2 regions of the Microbulbifer sp. ALW1 genome follow, and region 2 is predicted to be linked to the other one. Evidence: predicted binding sites of a transcription regulator. Region 2 holds the regulator's gene; the other holds the start of a gene.

Region 1 (11,705 bases), 1.9 Mb from region 2:
TACGTTGATGGACGCGGAAGAGGATCTTCTGCTGGTGCACTTTGTCAGCCACGGCGACGCCAATGGCAGCCTGTATCTTGCGGATGTGGGTCTACCGCTAAACGACCTTTCCGTGGCGGATGGTAAACAATGGCTCGACGCACTCAAGGCACAACACCAGTGGGTGATTGTCTCTGCCTGTTATTCGGGACACTGGCAGCAGGCGCTGGCAAATCCCGCACGTACGGTATTCACCTCGGCGGCAAAAGATCGCACTTCGTTTGGTTGCAGCAACGATTCCGAGCGTACCTGGTTCAGCGCCGCGCTGTATGGCGAGGCGCTGGGTGTGGGTGTTGATGACCCCGCAGCCTGGTTTGCGGCCGCGAACCGCCGGGTTACCGAAATGGAAAAGGACCAGGGCATTGAGGATAGCGCCCATTCACTGCCGCAGGCAGCCATTGGCGATGCGTTTCTGGCCTGGTGGCAGACACCGACCAATTCGCAACATCAGACGCAGCATTAGGGCGCAACATTAAGCACCACCTTGCCGACGGATTGTCCGCTGCGCAGCAGCGCCAGCGCGTCATGGGCCTGCGCAAATGGAAACTCATGACCAACATGGGGTGCCGTCAACGCCAAGCCGGCGCAACCGTTTAATAACTCCTCGAACAGCGCCTGCTCCTGCCACAGCCAGATCAGATTGAATGCCAACACCGATTTGTTGCTGCTGATCATATCCATCACATCGTAGCGCGGGCGCTTCAGGTACAACCAGGCTGCTTTCAGCCAGTTGGGTCTGTCACCCGGGGTAAATTCCGCAGCGCCGAAAACCACCAGACGACCGGTGGGCGCGAGGGCGGCGAAAGACTGCTTCTGGATTTGCCCACCGATGCCATCGAGTACCGCGTGTAGCGGTCGACCGTTCAGTTGCGCATGCAGTTGCTCGTCGAAGTTGTCACCGCGCACAATGACCTCGGCAAAACCCTGCCCGGCGAGAAAGGCGCGCTTGCTTTCAGAACTCACTGTACCGATCGGGATAGCACCCATCTGCGCGGCCATGCGCATGGCCTGCAGCCCCACACCACCGGCGGCGCTCTGGATTAGTACCACCTGCCCTGGCTTTACCGCCGCGAGGGTGGCGAGGGCGTAGTAGGCGGTGAGACTCTGTGCTGGAAACGCGGCGCCCTCAGCAAAACTCCAGTGCACGGGAATTTTACGGCAGTGTTGCGGCGGCACATCCACCACCGTGGCGTAGCCGCCGAAGCGGGTACAGCCGTAGATCCGGTCTCCCACCTGCAAATCCGTTTGCGCGTTTTCACCCAGCGCGGTAACCACACCGGCAAACTCCAGCCCGGGAATAAAACTGCCTGCGGGTGTTGCAGAATAAAGCCCGGTGAGCGCGAAGATATCAGCGAAATTCAGGCCGACAGATTGCACTGCGACGCGGATATGATCTGAGGCCAGAGACGGAAGTGGTTCTTGCACCAGCTTCAGGTTACTGATGGCGCCCGCCTTTTGCGTGCGCCAGACGTGACGGGTTTCGGGCATCGACTGCATCTCTCTCGAAGCGATAAAGAGATGCAGCCTACCGCTAGCCCGCGGGCTGGGCCAGCCCGGATTAATCCGGCTGCACGGCTACCGGAGTGGCCTGGGCACTGGCCAACGCGCCGGCAGTTTTTACCAGGCGCACGAATTCCGCCCGGTCACCGCTGACGTCTTTGCCGCGCGCGAGTTGCGCCAGCGCCACTACATCCTCGTAATCGAAATCACTCAGGGGTTCGCTGCGCAGCAGTAGTCCGAAGCCCGCCACCGCGGTGGCGAACTGCAGGTCCTGCTGGGTATTTTCAAACGATTTTACCCGGGGTGACAGGGGCCACTGTTTGAGTGTGCTGTCTGCTTCTCCCGGTTTCTTGTAACGCACTTTTACCATCGCCAGTTCGTTGCTTTTTGCCGTCGTCACATTCTCACCGTCTTTGTCATCACCGTAACGCAGCGGATCGACCCGCGGGGTATCACCAACCAGGGTCAGCTCATACAGCGCTACCACCGAGTGGCCCGCACCGATATCGCCAGAGTCTTTGGCATCGTTGTTAAAGTCCTCGCGATTGAGGCGGCGGTTCTCATAGCCGAGCAGGCGATATTCCACGACGCGCGCGGGATTGAACTCCACCTGCACTTTGGCATCTTTGGCGATGGTAAACAGTGTTCCTGAGAGCTGTTCCACCAGCACACGATTGGCCTCGAAGATGGTATCGATATAGGCGTAGCTGCCGTCGCCCACATTGGTCAGCTGCTCGACGATTTCCTCGCGGTAGTTGCCCATACCGAAACCCAGTGCGCTGAACTGCACACCGCTTTTGCGCCCGCGCTCGATGCGCTGCTTGAGGGTTTCCACATCGCTGATGCCCACATTGAAATCGCCATCGGTGGCCAGCAAGATTCGGTTGACGCCTTCTTTCTTGAACGCCTGCTGCGCGACCGCATAAGCCAGCTCTATGCCGCCGGCGCCGTTGGTGGAGCCACCGGCCTGAAGCCGGTCGATCGCCTGCAGGATCTTGGTTTTCTGGTCACCGGCGGTGGGCTCCAGCACCAGCCCGGCACTGCCGGCATAGGTGACGATGCTCACGGAATCCTCGGCGCGCAGCTGCTTGGCGAGCAGACGGTAGGCCTGTTGTAACAGCGGCAGTTTGTTCGCCTGCGACATGGAACCGGAGGTGTCAATCAGGAACACCAGGTTTACCGGCGGTACCTCGTCCATCGGTAGTTCCCGCGCCTTCACGCCGATGGAAAACAGCGTGCGCTCCGCATCCCAGGGGGCACGCGACAGGTCGAAGTGCACGGCAAAATCGTCGTCACTCGCAGAAGTGGTAGCGCTGCCGGCAAAGTCGTAGTTGAAGTAATTGATCAGCTCTTCGAGACGCACCGCATCCTTCGGCGGCAGCTGTCCGTTGTTGAGGAAACGACGCACATTACTGTAACCGCCAGTGTCTACATCGAGAGCAAAGGTGGAGACCGGGTCATCACGCACCAGTTTTACCTGGCGGGGTTCCAGCTCCTGGTATTTTTCTTGCTGCGGTTGCTGGAGTTGCTGCGGTTGCTGCACGGCAAACGCCGCCAGCCCGCGGGTTTCAGGGCTCCGCTTCTTGAGCTCGGCGCTCGGCTGCGGGCGCTGGAGCAGCTCCATCGGCAGGATATCGGCGCTGGTCGCCGGTTCGACCTGAATCTCGTGAATGGTGTATTCCTTCGATTGCGTCGCGCTGTCGTCGCTGGAGGATTCTTCAGGATCGGAGGAGGAGCAGCCGGACAGCACCATCGCCAGTGCGCCGCACAGCAAAGTAGGTAGGATCGGGAAGCGAGTCATATAGGTCCTTCTATACGTTATCTATACATTATTGTTTTCGACACTGATAAGAGTTTTACAGCACCGATCGGTATTTGCCAGTTTCCATGGCCCGGCGGTCGCGCACGGGTTTGTTTGCGCACAGCCCTTCCTGTATAACCATACAGCATCGGGCGCACGCTACGTGCCCACAGGATTACACCCCCAGGCACTTGTACCTCCCCATGGCCGATCCCGTCGAACTGGCACCGGATTACTACCTCAGCAACTTCCAGTCACTACTGGACTTTGTGATAGCGCGCTATGAAAACCTGTTATCGGACGGCGAGCGGCGCTTCCACAACCAGTTTTGTGCACTGGCGACCGACAGCCAGCGGCTGTATGTGCGCCTGCTGTCACGCAAGGGTGTGCCGTCTTCTGCCGGCGCCCTGTTCCGACAGGGCAAACTCGGCTATGCCGAAATCGGTGATCTCCCTGCCGCTGCAGACGCGCTGGTTGCGGCCGGCCTGTTGCAGCGCAACCCGTCCCTGCCGATAGAAGAGCTTCTGCCGCTGTTCACCAAGAGCGAGCTTCTCGCTCACAGCCCGGCACCGCTGCCGAAATCCCTGAAACGCCCCGCCCTGGAGCAGGCGCTGCTCGAACAGGATGGCGCACTACTGCTACGCGCGCTCGAAAACGAGGGTCCGTGGCTGGCGGTACAGGCGGCGGAGCACTTCCAAACCTTCAAATTGCTGTTTTTCGGCAACCTGAACCAGGACCTGACGGACTATGTCCTGCGGGACCTGGGCCTGTTCCGCTATGAAAACTACCCGCTGGAGCGAGAACAGCTGCCATTCCGGAGTCGCGCGCAGATCGAACAGCACCTGCACTACTACGACTGCGCAGTGGAGGCCGATTTCGCGCTGGCCGCCGATGCAGACGCCATCCATGCGCTGGCCTCACGGCTGCCCTCAGGGTTCGAAGGCGACAGCACACTGGACCGGCGCCTGGATCGGTTGCGCCTGACCCTGGCGCGGCAGCTGGAGCGACTGGAAGCATTGCCTGCCGCGGACCAGCTGTACCGCCACTGCAACCGCCCGCCGGCGCGCGAACGCCGCGCGCGGATCGCGGTGACCAGCGGTGATACCGCGAGCGCACTGGCACTATGTTCAGAAATTCTCGCCAACCCGCACAATGAAGCTGAAAGCGAGTTTGCCCTGAGTTTCGGCCATCGCACGGCGAAGAAGACCGATGACGCCGAAACCTGGCCGGCACCGAAACGACACCAAGCGGTGACGGAAACCGCGGTGCTCGCACCTGCCCAGGAGCGGGTGGAAATACTCGCGGCCAACCACCTTGCACCGCCCGGTTCTCACGACCAGTGCTTTTACGTGGAAAACACCCTGTTTAACGGCGTGCTCGGCCTCGCCGTATGGGACATCGTATTTGCACCGGTAGCCGGGGCTTTCTTCAATCCGTTTCAGGTGGCGCCAAGCGATTTCCGCACCGCCGATTTTTATCCACAGCGCCGCGCCGCCTTCGAACAGCGCCTGGCAGAGCTGGACAGCGGCCAGTTCCACAAGCACATATGGCGGCACTTCCGCGAAAAGCAGGGTATCGCCAACCCGCTGGTGGCCTGGGACGCCCTGTCGGAACCTCTGCTGACCCAAGCCCTGGAACGCATCCCGCCGGATCACTGGCGGGCGCTGTTCCGGCGCCTGCTGAGCGATGTCACCCACCACCGCAACGGCCTCCCCGATCTGATTCTGTTCCCGGCGGAGGGTGGCTACGAGCTGGTAGAGGTGAAAGGTCCCGGTGACCGCCTACAGCAGAACCAGCAGCGTTGGCTGGCCTACTTCGCCCAACACCAGATCCCCCACCGGGTGCTGCATGTGGAATGGCAGCCTTGAGCGGTGTAAAAACAGCCTTAAGCGGTGTAAAAGCAGCCGTGAGCGAGATTGAAACAGCGGGGGATCAGCCCGTGCTGGAAGTCTCTGTGGGTGAGCTGGTGGCCTTTGCCTGTCGCAGCGGCGACCTGGTGGGAGAGGTTTCCGGTGGGCCAACGGCACTGGAAGGTATCCGCGCGCACCAGCGACTGCAGAAAAAACGCCCCAAGGGCAGCGAAGCGGAATACCGTCTGCAGGTAGAACTTGTGCAGGATGGCCAGACGGTGGTGCTCAATGGCCGGGTGGATATCCTGCACCCCCAGCCGGACCTGCACCGCCCGGTGCAGCTGGATGAAATAAAAACCACCTACGTGCCGCCACAGAAACTGGCGGAGTCCGCCCGCGACCTGCACTGGGCGCAGCTGAAGGTCTACGGCTTCTGTTACGGACTGCAGCAGCAATTCGACGGTGATGATTGCGTTGCGCTGCAAATGCTGTGGCATAACCTCAAGGAAAAAAAGACCTACCCCGAGTCCCGGGAATTCCGCTGGCGCGAGCTGGAAAGCTTTGCCAGGGGTGCACTCGCCAAGTACCTGCAATGGCACCGGCGCTGGCAGAACCATCGCCAGCTTGTACGCACTTCTGCACGCACGCTGAAATTTCCCTTTGCTGAATACCGTACAGGGCAGCGCACCCTGGCGGTGGCGGCTTACCGTTGCCTGCGCGATGGCGGTGAGCTGGTGGCCGAGGCCCCCACCGGTATCGGTAAAACCGTAAGCACCCTGTTCCCGGCCATCAAGGCGCTGGGAGAAACACCCCTCGACCAGCTGGTGTATCTCACCGCGAAGAATTCCGGCCGCCAGGTGGTGCGGGAAACTGCCGCCCGTTTACACACTCAGGGGCTGACACTTTCGATACTGGAATTACAGGCCCGCGACAAAACCTGTGCCTGCAGCCTGGGGCTTTGCAGTCGCGACGACGAGGGCATCTGCCCGCGCACCCGCGGCTTCTTCGACCGCCTGCCGGAAGCGCGCCTGTCCCTGCTCGGCCGCCCACTGCTGACACCGGAAGTCATTGCCGAAGTGGCGGACCGCCTGCAGCTTTGTCCGTTCGAGCTGTCACTGCAGATGCTGCCCTGGACGGACCTGGTGGTGTGTGACTTCAACTACGTCTTCGACCCGCTGGTGCAGATGCAAAGCCTGCGGGACACGCACCGGCAGCGCGCACTGCTGATCGATGAGGCGCACAACCTCAGCGACCGCGCACGCGGCATGTTCAGTGCAAAGCTCACCCGCAGTGACAGCCGCCGTGCCGCAGCCGCCTGTAAAGGCTCTCATCCCACTTTGCAGCGCGCCATCCAGTCACTGGTACGCGCGCTGGACCGATGGGTGGTTGATCTGCAGGAGTCAGGACAGGATTCTGGACTGGGAGCCGCGCAAGCGCGCAAAGAGGAAAAATCCGGGCTGTGGATAACTTCCCTCGACGACGGTGCGCCCCAGGCGGTGAGTGTCGCAATACAAAAATTACTGCTGGTAGTCAGCCAGTTATGGGAACAGTCGCAGTCACCACCGGAGGCCATCGCCGACTGGCTCAAGGCCGTGTTTCGCTACCAGACGGTGGAACAGCTGGCGGCGGAACAGCACCGCTGTATCACCCGCGTGCAAAAGTCGGCTAATCCCGAAAGCCCCTGGCGGGAACAGGAAGTTGAACTGCTGTGCCTGAATGCCGCCGATTACCTGCAACAGGCCTATAAACAGTTCCACGGGGTCATCGCCTTTTCCGCCACCCTGCGCCCGCCAGGTTATACCTACCAACAACTGGGGCTGCAGGCGGACTCCCCCTACCTGTCGCTGCCCTCTCCATTTGATGCCGGGCAACTGGGGCTGTTTCTGTGCCCATTTGTGGACACCCGCTACCGCGCGCGCGATCAGGCCAGCGACGCACTGGTGGACATGATCGCGCGGACTTTCCACAGCCGGCCGGGTAATTACCTGGTGTTCTTTCCCTCCTACCGTTTTTTGCAGCAGGTGGCCGAGCGCTTTGCCACGCTGTTTCCGGAGATTCCGCTGGTGCAGCAGACGTCCGGCAGTAGCGACCAGCAGCGCAGTGCTTTTCTGCAGCACTTTCAGGATGGCCGCCGCAGCCTGGGGTTTGCGATTATGGGCGGCATCTTCGGCGAAGGGGTGGATTACGTGGGGGAACAGCTGGTGGGCACCATTGTGGTGGGTGTGGGTCTGCCACAGGTCAACGAGGAGCAGGAGCTGCTGCGCGCGGCCTGGGACAGGCGGGGCGAGAACGGCTTCGATATTGCCTACCGCTACCCGGGCCTGACCCGGGTGCTGCAAACTGCCGGGCGCGTGATCCGCACCGAGACAGACCGGGGCGTGGTGATTCTGGCAGACTACCGCTTTGCCGATCCGTTTTATCGCGCGCTTTATCCACAGCACTGGCATTCCCAGACCTGCGACAATGGCGACACCCTCTCCACCGCCCTCGACCGCTTCTGGCACAGATAATCGACAGCAGCCATGGTATTAAATCGCGAATTCTACCGCCGCAGCCCGCATCAGCGCTCCAAGCAGGACATCACCTTCAATGATGTGCGCAAGCGCTTCGATTTCCGTTCCATTGCGATCGGACGTTGGGTGACCGAAGCAGAAAAAGCGCGCGCGGCGGGCCTGTTTTACGATGCATTGGCCGACCTGATGGCGATACTGCAGGGGCCGGAGCTGCTGGTCTCCCTGCGCGGCACCCTCGCCTTCCAGTACGGCACCGGCGGCCGCCCGGGCATTTCCGCCCATTACGAGCCGGGCTCGCGTACCTTCGCCCTGGCCAAGAACGCCGGCCCCGGCGCCATCGCCCACGAATGGTTTCACGCCCTGGACCACTATCTCGCCGACAAGGCCTTCAGCGATGTGTCGGGCAACATGTTCGCGTCTAAAGCCTGGCTGCGCGATGCCACCCCGGTGCCCCACCCCATTAACGACCGCCTGTTTGCCTGCTTCCGCGCAATAATGCTGGACGAAAGCGGCGATAACCCCAGCGACATGTTTCGCGCGTCCAAAGCCGCGGACAAGGCCAATGGCTGTATCTACTACGCCGACCCCGCGGAAATGTGCGCGCGCGCCTTCGAGGCGTTTGTACAGGACTCCAGCATCTCCAACAATTTTCTGGTGGCCGGCACCAAGGCCACGGAGGAGGCAAAGCTGGGGCTCTATCCCGGTGGCGAACACCGGACTCGGATCAACGCGGCTTTCCGCGAGTATTTCTTGTTATTGGGGCGCGCGCTGCACGCGCAGCCAGGGTGAGAATAAGCAGGCAACGGTTCCCCGGACTACGCCAGCGCCTTGATCAGCAGGGCCACACCGGAAAAAGCCAGCAGCCAGCGACAGGTGAGCAGAAAGGTCTTTTCATCCAGATAGTGCTGCAGGCGATAGCCGAGGTAGACACCCAGGTAGGCCACGGGTGACAGCACCAGCGCGGTTAGCAGTAATTCCCGGCTCCACAAACCCGCCAGGGTGTAGGGCACCAGCTTGATCAGGTTCATCACCCCGAACACCACTCCTGCCGTGGCCAGCCACGACAGTTTGGGCAGGCCGCGCCCGATCAGGTACATATTGAGCGGCGGGCCGCCGGCATGAATCAGGGTACTGGTCACGCCAGAGGTGGTACCCCACAGCCAGGCGCTACCGGGCAGCCGCGCGGCCAGCGGTGCCAGCCTTTGCCAGAAGGCGAACAGCAGGCTCAGCAGCCCCAGCGACAGGGTCAGTGCGAAGGGCGATACCCAGGCCAGCAGCCAGCCGCCGATGGCGATACCCAGCACCGCCGCGGGCAGCAGTTTTTTCAACTCCAGTGCATCCCGGTGCCGCCAGTAATACGCGATGGTGCGCACATCCATAATCAGCAGGACCGGCAGCATCAGCGCCACCGCGGTTTCCACCGGCAGTACCAGCGCCAGCAGCGGCACCGCAACCACCCCCGCGCCACCGGCAAAGCCCGACTTGGAGATGCCGGTGAGGACCACGCCCAGTACAGCAAGCCCCCAGAACAGGGGGCTGCTGCTGATCACTTCCATACTTATTCAGCGCCCCGCGGCAGGTCGAACCAGAGCGCGGTGACACCACTCTCTGCCGCGGTCAGACCCAGTGATTCTTCCATCACGCCCAGGCCATCACCCGCGCTGAGCTGGCCATCGTTTACGGCAACGCCGCCCTCGATCAGGTGCAGATAACCGACGCCCCTCTCCGGGTTCAGGCTCAGGGTTTCCCCGGCCTTCAATTGCAGGCGGTGGATGCTGGCGTTCTGGTGCACGGTGAGCGACCCGTCTTTGCCATCCGGGGTCACCAGCGGCGTCAGCGACCCGCTTTGCACAATCGCCTTCTGTTCATAGCCCGGGGCCAGATCCCGCTGGTTGGGAATAATCCAGATCTGCAGGAATTTCAGCGCTTCGCTCTGGGAGTGGTTGAACTCCGAATGGGTGACACCGGTACCCGCGGTCATACGCTGTACCTCACCCGCAGGCACCACAAAGCGGTTGCCCATGCTGTCCTTGTGCTCGATCGCGCCCTCGAGCACATAGGAAATAATTTCCATATCCCGATGGCCGTGGGTATCGAACCCCGCACCCGGTGCGACCGTATCGTCATTGATGACCCGCAGGACGGAAATGCCCATGTGCTTCGGGTCGTAGTAACTGCCAAAGGAAAAGCTGTGGCGGGAATCGAGCCAGCCGAAGTTTGCTTTGCCGCGTTCGTCGGCACGCCGTAGGTATAGCATCTTGCCGCCCTCACTGTGGATTGGATGAAACCACTATAGGAGAGCTGTTCAGGTGAAAAAATCGAATTAATTTGGATAAATCGTTCGATTTAAGGGTGGCTAATCAGCGGGGAATGTTGATAAAAACAAGGCTATCCGGCCCCGACAATTAATGCCGGGGCCGCTGATAATTATTGTTTGGATTGGGCGATAAAGCGATTCATCTGTACTTCCAGCATTTCCATCGGCAGGGCGCCGTTGGCAAGCACCGCATCGTGAAAGGCGCGCAGATCAAACTGGTCTCCCAGCGCTTTCTCCGCTTTCGCGCGCAGTTCGCGAATCTTGATCTCACCCATCTTGTACGACAGCGCCTGCCCCGGCCAGGAGATATAGCGGTCGACCTCGGCGCGCACATTCGCTTGCGAGAGTGAGGTGTTGTCGGCGAGGAAAGCCAGTGCCTGCTGGCGGGTCCAGCCCTGGGAGTGGATACCGGTATCGATCACTAGGCGCGCAGCGCGCCACATTTCATAACTCAGGCGACCGAACTGCTGGTAGGCATTTTCATACACCCCCATTTCCACACCGAGTCGCTCGGTGTACAGGGCCCAGCCCTCACCATACGCACTCAGGTACAGGTTACGGCGGAAGTCGGGTACGTTCTCCAGTTCCTGGGACAGGGCACCCTGCAGGTGATGGCCCGGTACTGCTTCATGCAGTGTGAGTGCCACCAGTTCGTACAGCGGGCGCTGGTCGAGGGCGTGGGTATTTACCCAGTAGGCGCCACCGCGCGTACCGCCGATGGCCGCCGGGTTGTATGAGGCGGTGGTGTAATTGGGGGCGATTTCGTCCGGTACCGGCACCACGCCGTAGGGGAGACGCGGCAACTTGCCGAAAAATTCCGGCAGCCGGTAGTCGATGCGTTTTGCGATATAAGAGGCTTCTTTCAGCAGTTCCCGCGGGGTCTGCGCGTAAAACTGGGGGTCGGTACGCAGGAACTCGGTGAACTCCGCGAAATTACCGTCGAATTTTCCTTCTTTTTTCAGCTGCGCAATCAACGCATCCATTTCACCGCGAATACGCTTTACTTCCGCGAGGCCAATCTGGTGAATTTCCGCCGGATCCATATCCATGGTGACATAGGTTTTGATCGCGTGCCGGTAGTATTCCTTGCCGCCGGGCAGATCTTCCGCGGCGAGCGACTCGCTAGCGGCGTTCATATAGTCGCCTTCAAGGAAGGTTGCTACGCGATCGAATGCGGGAATCGCCTGCTCCTTAATGGCGGCGGCACCGGCCTGTTGCAGACGGACCTTGTCGGCATCGGAAAAATTATCCGGCAAATTTTTGAACGGCTCGTAGAGACTGCTTTTTATCGGGTCGTCATAAACCTGGGCACGCAGGGTGGGTGCGATCCCCTCGACAACGATTTTTGGCAGCACAAAACCGTCTTTTACCCCCGCGCGCATATTGACCAGGTTCTCGTCAAAGTAGCGGCCGAAATCCTGGATGCGCTCGATGTAATCCTCGTAATCGGACACCTTGGGCATATTGAGGCCGCTGCTGGCATCCAGTGCCGAACTCCAGAAACTGTAGAAGGTATTGACCGGAATGCGGTCCAGGTACTGCTCATTGGCCTCGATGGAATTTTTGAGCACCCAGGTAAGCAGGTCTTTGTTGACCCGTTGGGATTCATTCAGCTGCTTGCCATCGATCGCATTGAGCCGGTCGACAAATTGCTGCTCCGCCCGCAGGCGGCGCGCGCGGTCTTT
Region 2 (11,705 bases):
CGCCTCTTTGATATCCTTGTTTTCTTTTTTCCGCCTGGCGGGTGCCGTTTTAACGTCTGCCACCGCCAGTTGTGGGGCTGCGGCGTCGGCCGTCGGCGTGTGTTGAGCCCGCGCCAGCCCCGGTATCGCGAGGCTGGCTATGGCGCATACTGACAGGAGAGCGGCGAGTCCTGTGCTGCCAATCGACATACTAAAAAACCCGATTGAGAAATCGCTTATTCGTGAGGCGGAGAATAAAGCGTAAAATGTCCTTTTTCACCCAAAACCATTGTAGTTGTTATTTATGTTGCTTCAGTTGGATGGCGTTTGTTTACGCTATGGCGTTCAGGTGCTGGCGGATCACGTCAACGCCAAAGTTGAGCGCGGAGATCGTATTTGTCTGGTGGGCCGGAACGGGGAGGGTAAATCCAGCCTGTTGAGCCTCATCGGAGGCAAAGGGGATCCGGACGAGGGTGAGATCATACGCCAGACCGGGATCGTCCTCGCCACCCTGGACCAGGCATTGCCCGAGGATTGCACAGACACCGTGTACCGCTATGTAGCGGAAGGCCTCGGTGACGTAGGCGGCTGGCTCGCGGAATACCGGGACAACCAGAACCCGGACCTGCAGGCGAAGATTGAAGGCGCCCACGGTTGGGAGTTACTGGCCAAGATTGACAGCGTGCTGGACCGCCTGGACCTGGATGAAGAAGCTCGAGTCTCCGATTTATCTGGTGGCTGGCAGCGCCGCGCCGCCCTGGCTCGCGCCCTGGTCACCGAGCCGGATTTGCTGATTCTCGACGAGCCCACCAACCACCTGGATATTGCCGCCGTGGAATGGCTGGAGAACTTTCTTGGCAGCTATCGCGGGGCGCTGTTGTTTGTCAGCCACGACCGCGCGCTGGCGGAACGCCTTGCGAACACCGTGTGGGACCTCGATCGCGGGATACTGCGGGTGTTCAACTGCGGATTTGACCGTTACCAGAGCGAAAAGGAAAAGTTGCTGGAGGAAGAGGCGCGCAACGACGCCCTGTTCGATAAAAAACTGGCACAGGAAGAGACCTGGATCCGCCAGGGCATCAAGGCCAGACGCACGCGCAATGAAGGGCGGGTAAGGGCTTTGCAGGCGCTGCGCAAGGAGCGTCAATCGCGCAGGGAGCGCCAGGGCGTGGCGCGGATGTCGCTGGATTCCGGTGAGCGCTCCGGTAAGCTGGTTGCGGAGATGACGGGTGTTACCTTCGGCTTTGAAAATGAGCAGGGTGAGACGATTCCGCTGGTCCGCGACCTGGATTTCACGCTGATGCGCGGTGACAAGGTCGGTCTTATCGGCCCCAATGGTGCTGGCAAAAGTACCCTGATCCGGTTGTTGCTGGGTGAGTTACAGCCCCAGTCCGGTGATATTCGACTCGGCACCAAGCAGCAAGTTGCCTATTTTGACCAGCGCCGGGACGTGCTGAACCCCGAGATGACGGTGATTGATAACATCGCCGAGGGGCGCGAAAACATCGACGTGGGCGGCAGCAGTCGGCACGTAATGTCCTATCTAAGCGATTTCCTTTTCACTGGTGTCAAAGCCAGAACCAAAGTCGGTGCGCTCAGCGGTGGTGAGCGCAACCGTGCACTGTTAGCCAAATTGTTCAGCCAGCCCGCCAATATTCTGGTGCTGGATGAACCGACCAATGACCTGGATGTAGAAACCCTGGAACTGCTGGAGCAGCTGCTGCTCGATTTCCCCGGTACGGTACTGCTGGTAAGCCACGACCGCGCCTTCCTGGACAATGTCGTGGAGAGCTGTCTGGCCTTTGAGGGCGAGGGTGTAGTGCGTGAGTACGTGGGTGGCTATCAGGACTTCGTGCGCCAGGGTGGACGTTTCCTGAGCGCGGAAGAGCAGCTCAAGTCGCGCAAGAAAGACAAAGCGGAAGACACTGCAAAGGAATCTGTGAGTGCAGCGCCAGAGCCGGTAAAAGCCGCCAAAAGTAAAAAACTCAGTTACAAGTTGCAGCGGGAGCTGGACGCCCTGCCAGGGCAGATAGAAACACTGGAAAACGATATTGCGGCACTGGAGGAAGCGATGGCCGCACCAGATTTTTATCAGCAGGAAAACGCCTTGGTGCAGGCAAAACTCCAGCAACTGGCGGAGTTGCAGCAGGCGCTGGAAGTCGCCTTTGAGCGCTGGGCAGAGTTGGACAGTATGTAGTCGAAACTACCTTGATAGCACGCTGTTTTTAGCAAAAGGGGCGCATTAGCGCCCCTTTTTAAGTTCGAATTAATAGGTTGTATTTCATCGCTGCCAAAACGCTCATTTGGGCGGCTAGAGCTTCACGCAATTGCTCACTCTTCGGGAGCGTGCACCCGCACCGCAAGCACATCGCAGCTGGCGCCGTGCAGTACGCCATTGGCGGTAGAGCCGAGCAGTAGTGCCAGCCCGTGGCGGCCGTGGCTGCCAATGACAATGAGATCACACCCGGTGTCTTCCGCCAGCCGATGCAGCTCCGTCGCCGGTTGCCCGAGTACCACATGCTGGCGCTCGGGGGCAATCTGGTGTGCCGCTGCCGCCCTGCGTAACTGTTCTTTTGCCTGATTTTGCAGTTGTTCCTGGACTTCAGAGAGGTCCATGGGGATGTCGCCGCCATAGGCAAACGTCAGGGGTTCGATGATATGCGCAAGGCTCATTTGCGCGCCGCTGCAGGCGGCAATCTGTGCAGCGCGATCCAGTACCTGTGCGGATTCTTTAGAAAGGTCCAGTCCAACCAGAATGTTGTTGTAGCCTGCCATAGTGTTCCCGCAATTTGGGTGAATTTCATGCGAGGCACCGCTTTATTGCGCTGTGCCTCGAAGCCTCTTTGAGTCTACTTTAAAAAAACGGACTTGACACAACCGCGGGCTAGTAGGGAAAAATGCGCGCCTGTCATCGATGGACGGTCGCCGTCGATCGGGCAAAACAGTGCCTTTTACATGGTTCGGACTCTTACCGCAGAAACAAATTACCGAAACCACTTAATGGCAAAGTCGTAGATTCAACCAATTCGACAGGGAAAGGTTATGGCTAGTTGGGTGCCTATCGTCGTTATCATACTTGCGGTTGCGCTGGTGATCGGGCCGGTTATGTGGCTCAAACCCAGTAGCCGCGATCGCAAACTGGCGGAGCTGCGCCAAGGTGCAGCAAGTGCTGGCCTCAAGGTGCAAATGCAACCCTTGCCCGCATCACAGGGCCAGGGCAATGCCGCGGTTTACTTTTCCCAGTGGCGCAACCCGAGGCGTCTGCAGACGGGGTGGGGGCTGGAATTGCAGCGTATGTCCCATGAAATGCATTTTGATGGGCTTTGGGACTGGCGCAAGGGACGGCAGCCGCCAGAGGCGGCAATGTCGCCATTGAAAGAGCTGGTGTCACTGCTACCCTCCGATGCGACGGCGATATTCGCCAATGACAGCGGCTTGGGCGTGCAGTGGCGGGAGCGCAGCGGCGATTCGGGATTCAAGGCAATTCAGGAGGGATTGGCGTCCTTGCGTCCCGTGATCGAAGAGGCGATTCGCCAGCCCCAGCGTGGCGAGTCCGAGTCCTCCTGAAAGTCGGCGACTGAAATGTCCGCTGGTTACCGGCTAGAAGTAGTCTACTGTTTCTAGCGATTAAGCGGATGCTCGTGCTTCTTTATTAGAGGGGGCGAGCGGGTTGAAGTGAGGGGCGTGTCAAGGGATGGCTGCAGGCAGTTCTTGTAGCGGCTTTTGGTGCAGAGTATGTGGTGAACCAACGGTCAAATTACCGGTCACAGGGGTTCACTTCACAGGCTAATTGGTCACCAAATTGTGACGCTTGCTTGACCACACCGGGGGCGAAGCATATATATTCGCGCAGCGCACTGCCAAAGCCGGCTGCTGCCGAAAGTGCTAATGCAGTAAATTTTTTATTAAAAATCAAAAGCTTATGGGTAAATCACTGGTCATCGTCGAGTCGCCGGCGAAGGCGAAAACGATCAACAAGTATCTCGGAAAGGACTTTGTCGTGAAGTCCAGTATCGGTCATATCCGGGATCTTCCTACTGGCGCCTCCAGCAAACAGCCGGTGGATGCCAAAGAGCGTGCTCGCAGAGCGGCGGAAACCCGCAAGCTGTCTCCGGAAGACAAAGAGATCTACAAGCGCAAGAAAAGCCGCGAGCAGCTGATCAAGCGCATGGGTATCGACCCGGATCACAACTGGGAAGCCCACTACGAGATCCTGCCGGGCAAGGAAAAGGTGGTCGATGAGCTGCGCAAGCTCGCCGCCAACGCCGATCATATCTATCTCGCGACGGACTTGGACCGCGAAGGGGAGGCCATTGCCTGGCACTTGCGCGAGTCAATTGGCGGTGATGACAGTCGCTATCGTCGCGTCGTGTTTAACGAAATTACCAAATCTGCGATTCAGGAAGCCTTTAAAGACCCGGGCCCACTGGATATTGATCGGGTCAATGCGCAGCAGGCGCGGCGTTTCCTCGATCGTATCGTGGGCTACATGGTTTCTCCGCTGTTGTGGGAGAAGGTCGCGCGCGGCCTTTCCGCTGGCCGCGTGCAGTCGGTCGCGGTGCGTCTTGTAGTTGAGCGCGAGCGTGAGATACGCGCGTTTATTCCCGAAGAATACTGGACCCTGTTTGCCGACACGCAAACCGCCAAGTCCGACGCCCTGCGCCTGGAAGTGAAAAAACAGGCCGGTGATGCCTTCAAGCCCACTAACGAAGAGCAGGCCATGGCCGCGCTGAAGGCGCTGCAGACCAGCGACTTCACTGTGAGCGCCCGGGATGACAAGCCCACCAGCTCCAAGCCCGGTGCACCCTTTATTACCTCAACGCTGCAGCAGGCTGCCAGTAACCGCCTGGGCTTTAGCGTGAAGAAAACCATGATGATGGCCCAGCGCTTGTACGAAGCGGGCTACATCACCTATATGCGTACCGACTCCACCAACCTGAGTGCCGAAGCCGTGTCTTCCGTGCGCGAATTTATTGGTGAGAATTACGGCGATAAATATCTGCCGGAAAACCCCAATCGCTATAGCAGCAAAGAGGGGGCACAGGAAGCGCACGAGGCGATTCGCCCATCCGACGTGCGGGTAAAGCCGAACATGCTGTCCGGCATGGAGCGCGATGCTGAGCGTCTGTACACCTTGATCTGGCAGCAGTTTGTGGCCTGTCAGATGACACCCGCCCAGTTTACTTCCACCTCGGTCGTGGTAACGGCGGGTGACTTTGAGCTGCGTACCCGCGGCCGGGTAATTCGCTTTGACGGCTTTCTGAAAGTGGCACCGGCGCAGACCAAAAAAGACGAAGACCTGGTACTGCCCGATATCAAGGTGGGTGAAAAGCTCAACCTCAAAAAGCTGGATCCGAAGCAGCATTTCACCAAGCCGCCGGCGCGTTTCAGTGAAGCGGCGTTGGTTAAAGAGCTGGAAAAGCGCGGCATCGGCCGGCCGTCCACCTACGCATCGATTATTTCCACCATTCAGGATCGCGGCTACGTACGGCTGGAAAACCGTCGTTTCTACGCGGAAAAAATGGGCGATATCGTTACCGACCGCCTGAGCGAAAGCTTCAAAAACCTGATGGATTACGGTTTTACCGCCAGCCTGGAAGAGTCCCTGGATACGGTGGCAGAGGGCAAAAAAGGCTGGAAAGACCTGCTTAACGAGTTCTATTCCGACTTTAGCCAGCGACTGGAAGTGGCGCAGGACAAAGAGGGCGGCATGCGCCGCAACTCGCCGACGGATACGGATATCGAGTGCAGCCAGTGCGGTCGTCATATGCAGATTCGCACCGGCTCCACCGGCGTCTTCCTGGGCTGTTCCGGTTATGCGCTGCCGCCGAAAGAGCGCTGTACCAACACCATGAACCTGGTGTCTGGTGAAGAAGCGGTGGATGCGGACAAGGACGAGGATGCAGAAACTCGCCAGCTGCGCGACAAGCGCCGTTGTGGCAAGTGCGGCACCGCCATGGACAGCTACCTGGTGGATGAACACCGCAAACTGCATATCTGCGGTAACAACCCAGACTGCAATGGTTTTGAGGTGGAGAAGGGCACCTTCAAGATCAAGGGCTATGATGGCCCGCTGATCGAGTGCGACAAATGTGGCAGTGATATGCAGCTGAAGTCCGGCCGTTTCGGCAAATATTTTGGCTGTACCAATGAAAGCTGCAAAAACACCCGCAAATTGTTGAAAAGCGGACAACCGGCGCCCCCAAAAATGGACCCGGTGCCCATGCCAGAGCTCGCCTGCGAAAAAGTCGAGGATACCTACATCCTTCGGGATGGCGCTTCCGGCCTCTTCCTGGCAGCGAGCCAGTTCCCGAAAAACCGGGAGACGCGCGCGCCTCTGGTGAAGGAGTTGCTGCCCCACAAAGATGAGATAGATCCCAAGTACAGCTTCCTGTTTTCCGCGCCCACGGAAGACAACGAGGGGCGGGATACGGTGGTCCGTTTCAGTCGCAAGACCCAGGAACAGTACGTTCAGAGTGAGGAAGAGGGTAAAGCGACGGGCTGGAAGGCCTTCTACAACAATGGGAAATGGGAAGTAGAAGCCCCAGCGAAGAAGGCTGCTGCAAAGAAAGCACCCGCGAAAAAGGCGGCTGCAAAAAAGGCACCAGCCAAGAAAGCTGCGGCTAAAAAGGCGCCGGCCAAAAAAGCGGCCGCCAAGAAATCCCCTAAAGAAAATTCCTAAAGGGTAGGCCTGTACTTGAGTAACCCCTATACCGGCACAGTGGCCTCGGCCCTGCGCAAATGCCAGATTCTGCTCCAGTCGCTGGATGAGCAGGGCAATACCGAAAACCCCTTCCTGCAAGCTGCTTTGCAGGAAGGGGCGTTATTGCAACTGTGGCGGGCATATCGTGCTTTTCTCGGCGAGCAGTCCCACCAGCTGGGTCTGGGCACTGGTGTTGTGCCGGAATCCGCAGCGGCGCTGCAGAGCCTGCTGACGGCCCGGGGCAAATTCAGTGCGGACGTCGGCGAGCTGGTGAGCTTGGCGGAAAACCCGGATAGCTGGTTTTACCCGCTGGCAGCTGCTTGGAGTGGGCTCTGGAAGCTTCCGGCTAGCGCCGGGCAGGGGCCTGACGGAGGGGCGGGCGTACAAACACTGATTCCGGTGCGGCAACTGGAAGATATGCCGGTCGCGGTGGACCCCGAGTGCCTCAACCGCTGGTTGCGGGGGCTTACCGAGCTGGTGCAGCGGCAGCGGGTACAAGGCGAAGAGTGGTAGCGCCTTCAGCGGGCGCCGCAGATTAATCACTTCCCCCTGTGTTACAATGGCGGAAAATCATGCTGTAACTGGAGAAGTGAATGTCTTCTGAGACCTACGAAATCATCGAGTTGTCCAATGGTGATGTGGCGCTGCGACGCGCTGGTCACAAGGGAGACCCGCTGGTGCGTATTCATTTCTCAGCGGAGAGCCTCGAGTTTTTACGTGAGCACAAGATTGCCATTGCCCGCGCTATGCTGGAGGCGGGAATTGAGGCGGTGCAGGATGTGAACGAGCTGGAAGCGGAGCCGGAATCCTTCGAGGAAGACGTGGATGTGACCGAGCACACGGTACACTGAGCTTGCTCGAACGTACCCCGCAGCGTCGGTGATTTCGGCCGCTGTAACGGGCTGTAACGGAAAGATACGGGGCGAATCGTGTATCAAAGGCCGTGAAAGACGCATAAAAAAACAGGGCTTGAGGCCCTGTTTTTTTATGTCTGGAAGGTGCCGAAAGCGATGCCTTAAAAGGGATTCTGACGAATCACACCAACCGCCAAACCTTCAATGGCGAAATTCTTGTCACGCATATCCACCTGAATAACATCGAAGTCATCATTCTCCGGCAACAGCTGGATGGTTGCCTGGTTGCCGCGTCGCTTGAACCGCTTCACGGTCACTTCATCTTCAATCCGTGCCACTACTATCTGGCCATTGCGGATGTTGTCCGTGCGTTGTACGGCCAGCAGGTCGCCATCAAAAATACCGGCGTTCTTCATGCTCATGCCGTGTACCCGCAGCAGATAGTCCGCCGGTGGGTGGAAAAACTCCGCCGGGATCTCGCAATACTCTTCAATATTTTCTTCCGCCAGTACCGGATTACCTGCCGCGACCCGGCCAACAATGGGCAAGCCGCTCTGGTGGTCTGGAATCCGGATACCGCGTGAGGCGCCGGCGACCATTTCAATTGCGCCTTTACGCGCCAGTGCTTTGAGGTGTTCCTCTGCCGCATTCGGAGAGCGGAAACCGAGCTCCTGGGCAATCTCAGCTCTGGTGGGTGGGTATCCGGTATCGTCCAGATACGTTTTGATCAGTTCCAGTACCTGGGCCTGGCGAGCGGTAAGGTTTGTCATGCGCACTTTCCTGTTGTCTGTATTTTTATACAGTTGCTGGGATTATATACAGATTTCTCTTGCACGCAATCTTCCGGGGGAGTGTGTGGGCTAGCTGCTAGACTTGGGGTACCTGTCGGCTTTCAGGTTGTATGGGCATCCAGTTCCCCAGGAGGGGAGTCGGGCAATAAGGAGAAGGCATATGCTGGACGCAAAAATGCCAGAAGCGTGGCGCGTGCTGCGAATTCAATCGGAACTCGTCGATGGTATCGAGCGCCTGATTACATTGAAGGGCGCGGTGACGGTTTTCGGCAGTGCAAGATTCCGTGAAGATGCGGTGGAGTATCAGGAAGGTGTGCGCCTGGGCGAGTTGCTTGCCAGTGAAGGGGTGCCGGTTATTACCGGCGGCGGCCCCGGGATTATGGAGGCCTGCAATCGCGGTGCATTTACCCAGGCTGGTGCCTCAATCGGCCTGAATATTGAATTGCCATTTGAGCAGACGCCGAATCCCTATCTCGATATCAGTCTGCACTTTCGCTACTTCTTTGTGCGGAAATTCATGTTCGTGAAACATGCCGTTGGCTTTATCGCCATGCCCGGCGGGTACGGAACCCTGGATGAACTGTTTGAGGCGCTGACGCTGGTACAGACGCAAAAAGTCCGACGCTTTCCCATTGTTCTGGTAGGGAAGCGCTACTGGGCGGGATTAATCGACTGGCTGATGGAAACGGTTTTGGACCGGGAATGCATTGATGCCGGTGATCTGAACCTGTTCAAATTGGTTGACACGGTCGAGGAGGCGGCAGAGATCATCGTGGAGTATATTCGCGAGCGCGATATTTGATGGGCTCTCTACCGCTCAGTTAAATACTTTCATCGGTGCCGGGAAAAGATTCGCCTTCCAGTTTGTCGATGGCGCTTTGGGCGGGCGAAAATAAGGGACTTTTGAATCCGGCATCCTCATCATCCTGCATTTCGCGCGCGAGGCTGCCATATCCGGCGTTGGCATCTTCCGGAGGTGCTGCACCAATCACCGGTAGTCGCGGCCAACTGAGAAAGTCAATTTCATCCAGTGCGCCGTCGATGTATTGAACTTCAATGGTGCGAGAGGGGTGGTCTACTGCCACCACTTCAAACAATTCACCAGATTGGAAGTTTTCGAACCAGCTGCCAATTTCCGGAGCAATTCTGGCCATGGCGCGGCCCTCCTGTCGTTATCAATCGTTAGGGGCCCTTTGTTGCCGCGCTACTATGAAATCCCGTCCCCATCGCCATCGTCACTACCACGGCGGCCGGTTCAGGAATCAATAGCGGCTGTTACAGCAAATCCCGCGCCTCTTTCGAAGTTCCGTTTCGAGCAATTTCCTCAGTCTTTAAATTCAATCTAGTGTCGGTGCCGGCTGCTTGGTATCCGGGAGGTCGCGATTTCGGGATTCCCTGGGTGCTTTGTGATCGCCAGGGCAAATTTCGGTGGATTGAAGCGCGCGGCTGCTTAAACCGCTTTTGGGGCAGGGGAGACGGATGTTCCAATTGGTGCCGACTATGCTAGTCTCAGGCCCTTAAACAAGCGTTTTAATTGTTGGTTTGAATTGGTATGAGTCAGCTGGAAACCGTCAAGCGAATCCTGGATGCCGCCGAGGTACTATTTGCCGAGCGCGGCTTTACTGAAACCTCGCTGCGCACCATCACCAGCACCGCCGGGGTGAATCTGGCCGCGGTAAACTACCATTTTGGTTCGAAAAAAGAGTTAATCCAGGCCGTATTTGAGCGTTTCCTTACGCCTTTTACGGAGCATCTGGATCGGGAGTTGAGCCGCCGAGAGCTTCAGGACGAGTGTTTACAGGTGGATGACCTCCTGCAGAGCCTGTATCGGGTCGCACTGGCCGGTCTCGCCAGAGAGGGGCGCGATCCCAAGCGCTTCATGCGTTTACTGGGGCTGGCTTATACCCAGTCCCAGGGCCACCTGCGGCGGTTTATCGTTTCGCGCTATGGATCCAGCTACCGGCGGTTTGCGGGCCAGCTTGCCAATGCCTTACCTCAGGTCGACCCGGTGACCTTCTACTGGCGCCTTTATTTCATGCTGGGCGCCACCATATTTTCTCTGTCGAGCTTCGACGCCATTGAAGCTATCCTTCGGGAGGATTTCGGTGCAGAGAGCAGTCTGGAAGAAACCCTTGCCCGGCTGGCGCCCGCTGCTTCGGCCATGTTGACTGCGCCCGAGCCGAAGGAATAGCCGCGCACAGCCGTGGCGCCTGGCGCGTACAAATTAATCCTGGCGCGTGCAAATTAATCAAAGGAGCAGGAAGACCATGTCTGTTCAGATCGGTCCGGTAATGATTGATGTCGAAGGTACCGAGCTTACCCTAGAGGATCGGGATTTATTGCGGCATCCACAGGTGGGTGGCCTGATATTTTTTGCACGTAATTACCGCGATCGGCCGCAGCTGGAAGCGCTGATCGCCGATATTCGCGGTGTTCGCCCGGAAATTTTACTCGCAGTTGACCAGGAGGGTGGGCGAGTGCAGCGCTTTCGCGACAACTTCACCCGAATACCTTCGATGCAGGCGCTGGCAGCCCACGCGGATACCACCCAGCTGAAAGATGTTGGCTGGTTGCTGGCCGCCGAGCTGCTGGCCGTGGGTGTGGATTTCAGTTTTGCCCCGGTGCTGGATGCGGATGACGATTTTTGCCGAATCGTCGGCGATCGCAGTTTCGCCAAAGATCCGCTGATGTTAGCAGAAAAGGCGCGGCCGTTTATGGCGGGGATGCACGAGGCGGGCATGGCAACGACCGGAAAGCATTTTCCCGGCCATGGCCAGGTGCTCGAAGATAGCCATGAAGAATTACCCGTAGACCAGCGCCCGCTGGAATCTGTATTGGCTTCTGATTGCAAGCCATTCGAAGAGTGTATGCTCGCCGGTGAGCTGGACGCCGTAATGCCGGCACATATCCATTTTGCCAATGTGGATGAGAATCCCGTGGGCTTCTCACGCTTCTGGTTGCAGGAGGTATTGCGCAAGCGCTTTGGATTTGACGGTGTGATTTTCAGTGATGACCTGACCATGGAGGGCGCGGGTGCGGCAGGGGGCTATGCCGAGCGTATTCGCGCTGCCATGCATGCGGGCTGCGATATGGGGGTTGTCTGTAACAATCGCGAGGGAGCGATCGAAGTACTGGCGGCGCTTGAGGGCTATACGCCCGACCCGGCCTCCAGCGCGCGTCTGGAGCGGATGCGCGGCCAACCGCAGATACGCAGTTGGGAAGCGCTGGAACAGTCTCCCCGCTGGCATTCAACCCGGGAATGGCTGGCATCCTGGATGTAAATGCGCACAATAACGCCACCGATCATTAGAAAGCAGTGAATGGAGTAATTTGTGGAGTCAGCCAAAGCGTTTTTGCGCTCTCTCGTCGGGGATGACC

The links. The regulator LexA, encoded in region 2, represses DNA repair genes until DNA is damaged. The targets are predictions, from matches to a motif close to ACTGTNTNTANANACAGT.
Region 1: the regulator LexA is predicted to act here: its motif matches at 3,470-3,487, upstream of GRX76_RS02060 (VRR-NUC domain-containing protein).

What each region holds. Positions count from the first base shown of each region.
Region 1 is NZ_CP047569.1:511,512-523,216, forward strand. Features, by position in the region: gene GRX76_RS02045 (C13 family peptidase) at 1-502, shown strand, start outside; gene GRX76_RS02050 (zinc-binding dehydrogenase) at 499-1,527, opposite strand; gene GRX76_RS02055 (VWA domain-containing protein) at 1,598-3,340, opposite strand; gene GRX76_RS02060 (VRR-NUC domain-containing protein) at 3,544-5,208, shown strand; gene GRX76_RS02065 (ATP-dependent DNA helicase) at 5,247-7,700, shown strand; gene GRX76_RS02070 (CLCA_X family protein) at 7,713-8,492, shown strand; gene GRX76_RS02075 (sulfite exporter TauE/SafE family protein) at 8,519-9,259, opposite strand; gene GRX76_RS02080 (pirin family protein) at 9,262-9,960, opposite strand; gene GRX76_RS02085 (DUF885 family protein) at 10,131-11,705, opposite strand, start outside.
Region 2 is NZ_CP047569.1:3,248,166-3,259,870, reverse strand. Features, by position in the region: gene GRX76_RS13555 (transglycosylase SLT domain-containing protein) at 1-189, opposite strand, end outside; gene GRX76_RS13550 (ATP-binding cassette domain-containing protein) at 284-2,176, shown strand; gene GRX76_RS13545 (universal stress protein) at 2,311-2,754, opposite strand; gene GRX76_RS13540 (hypothetical protein) at 3,022-3,546, shown strand; gene topA (type I DNA topoisomerase) at 3,902-6,661, shown strand; gene GRX76_RS13530 (DUF6586 family protein) at 6,677-7,195, shown strand; gene GRX76_RS13525 (hypothetical protein) at 7,276-7,533, shown strand; gene lexA (transcriptional repressor LexA) at 7,698-8,306, opposite strand; gene GRX76_RS13515 (TIGR00730 family Rossman fold protein) at 8,488-9,129, shown strand; gene GRX76_RS13510 (DUF6763 family protein) at 9,149-9,481, opposite strand; gene GRX76_RS13505 (TetR/AcrR family transcriptional regulator) at 9,880-10,518, shown strand; gene nagZ (beta-N-acetylhexosaminidase) at 10,595-11,608, shown strand; gene GRX76_RS13495 (mechanosensitive ion channel family protein) at 11,660-11,705, shown strand, end outside.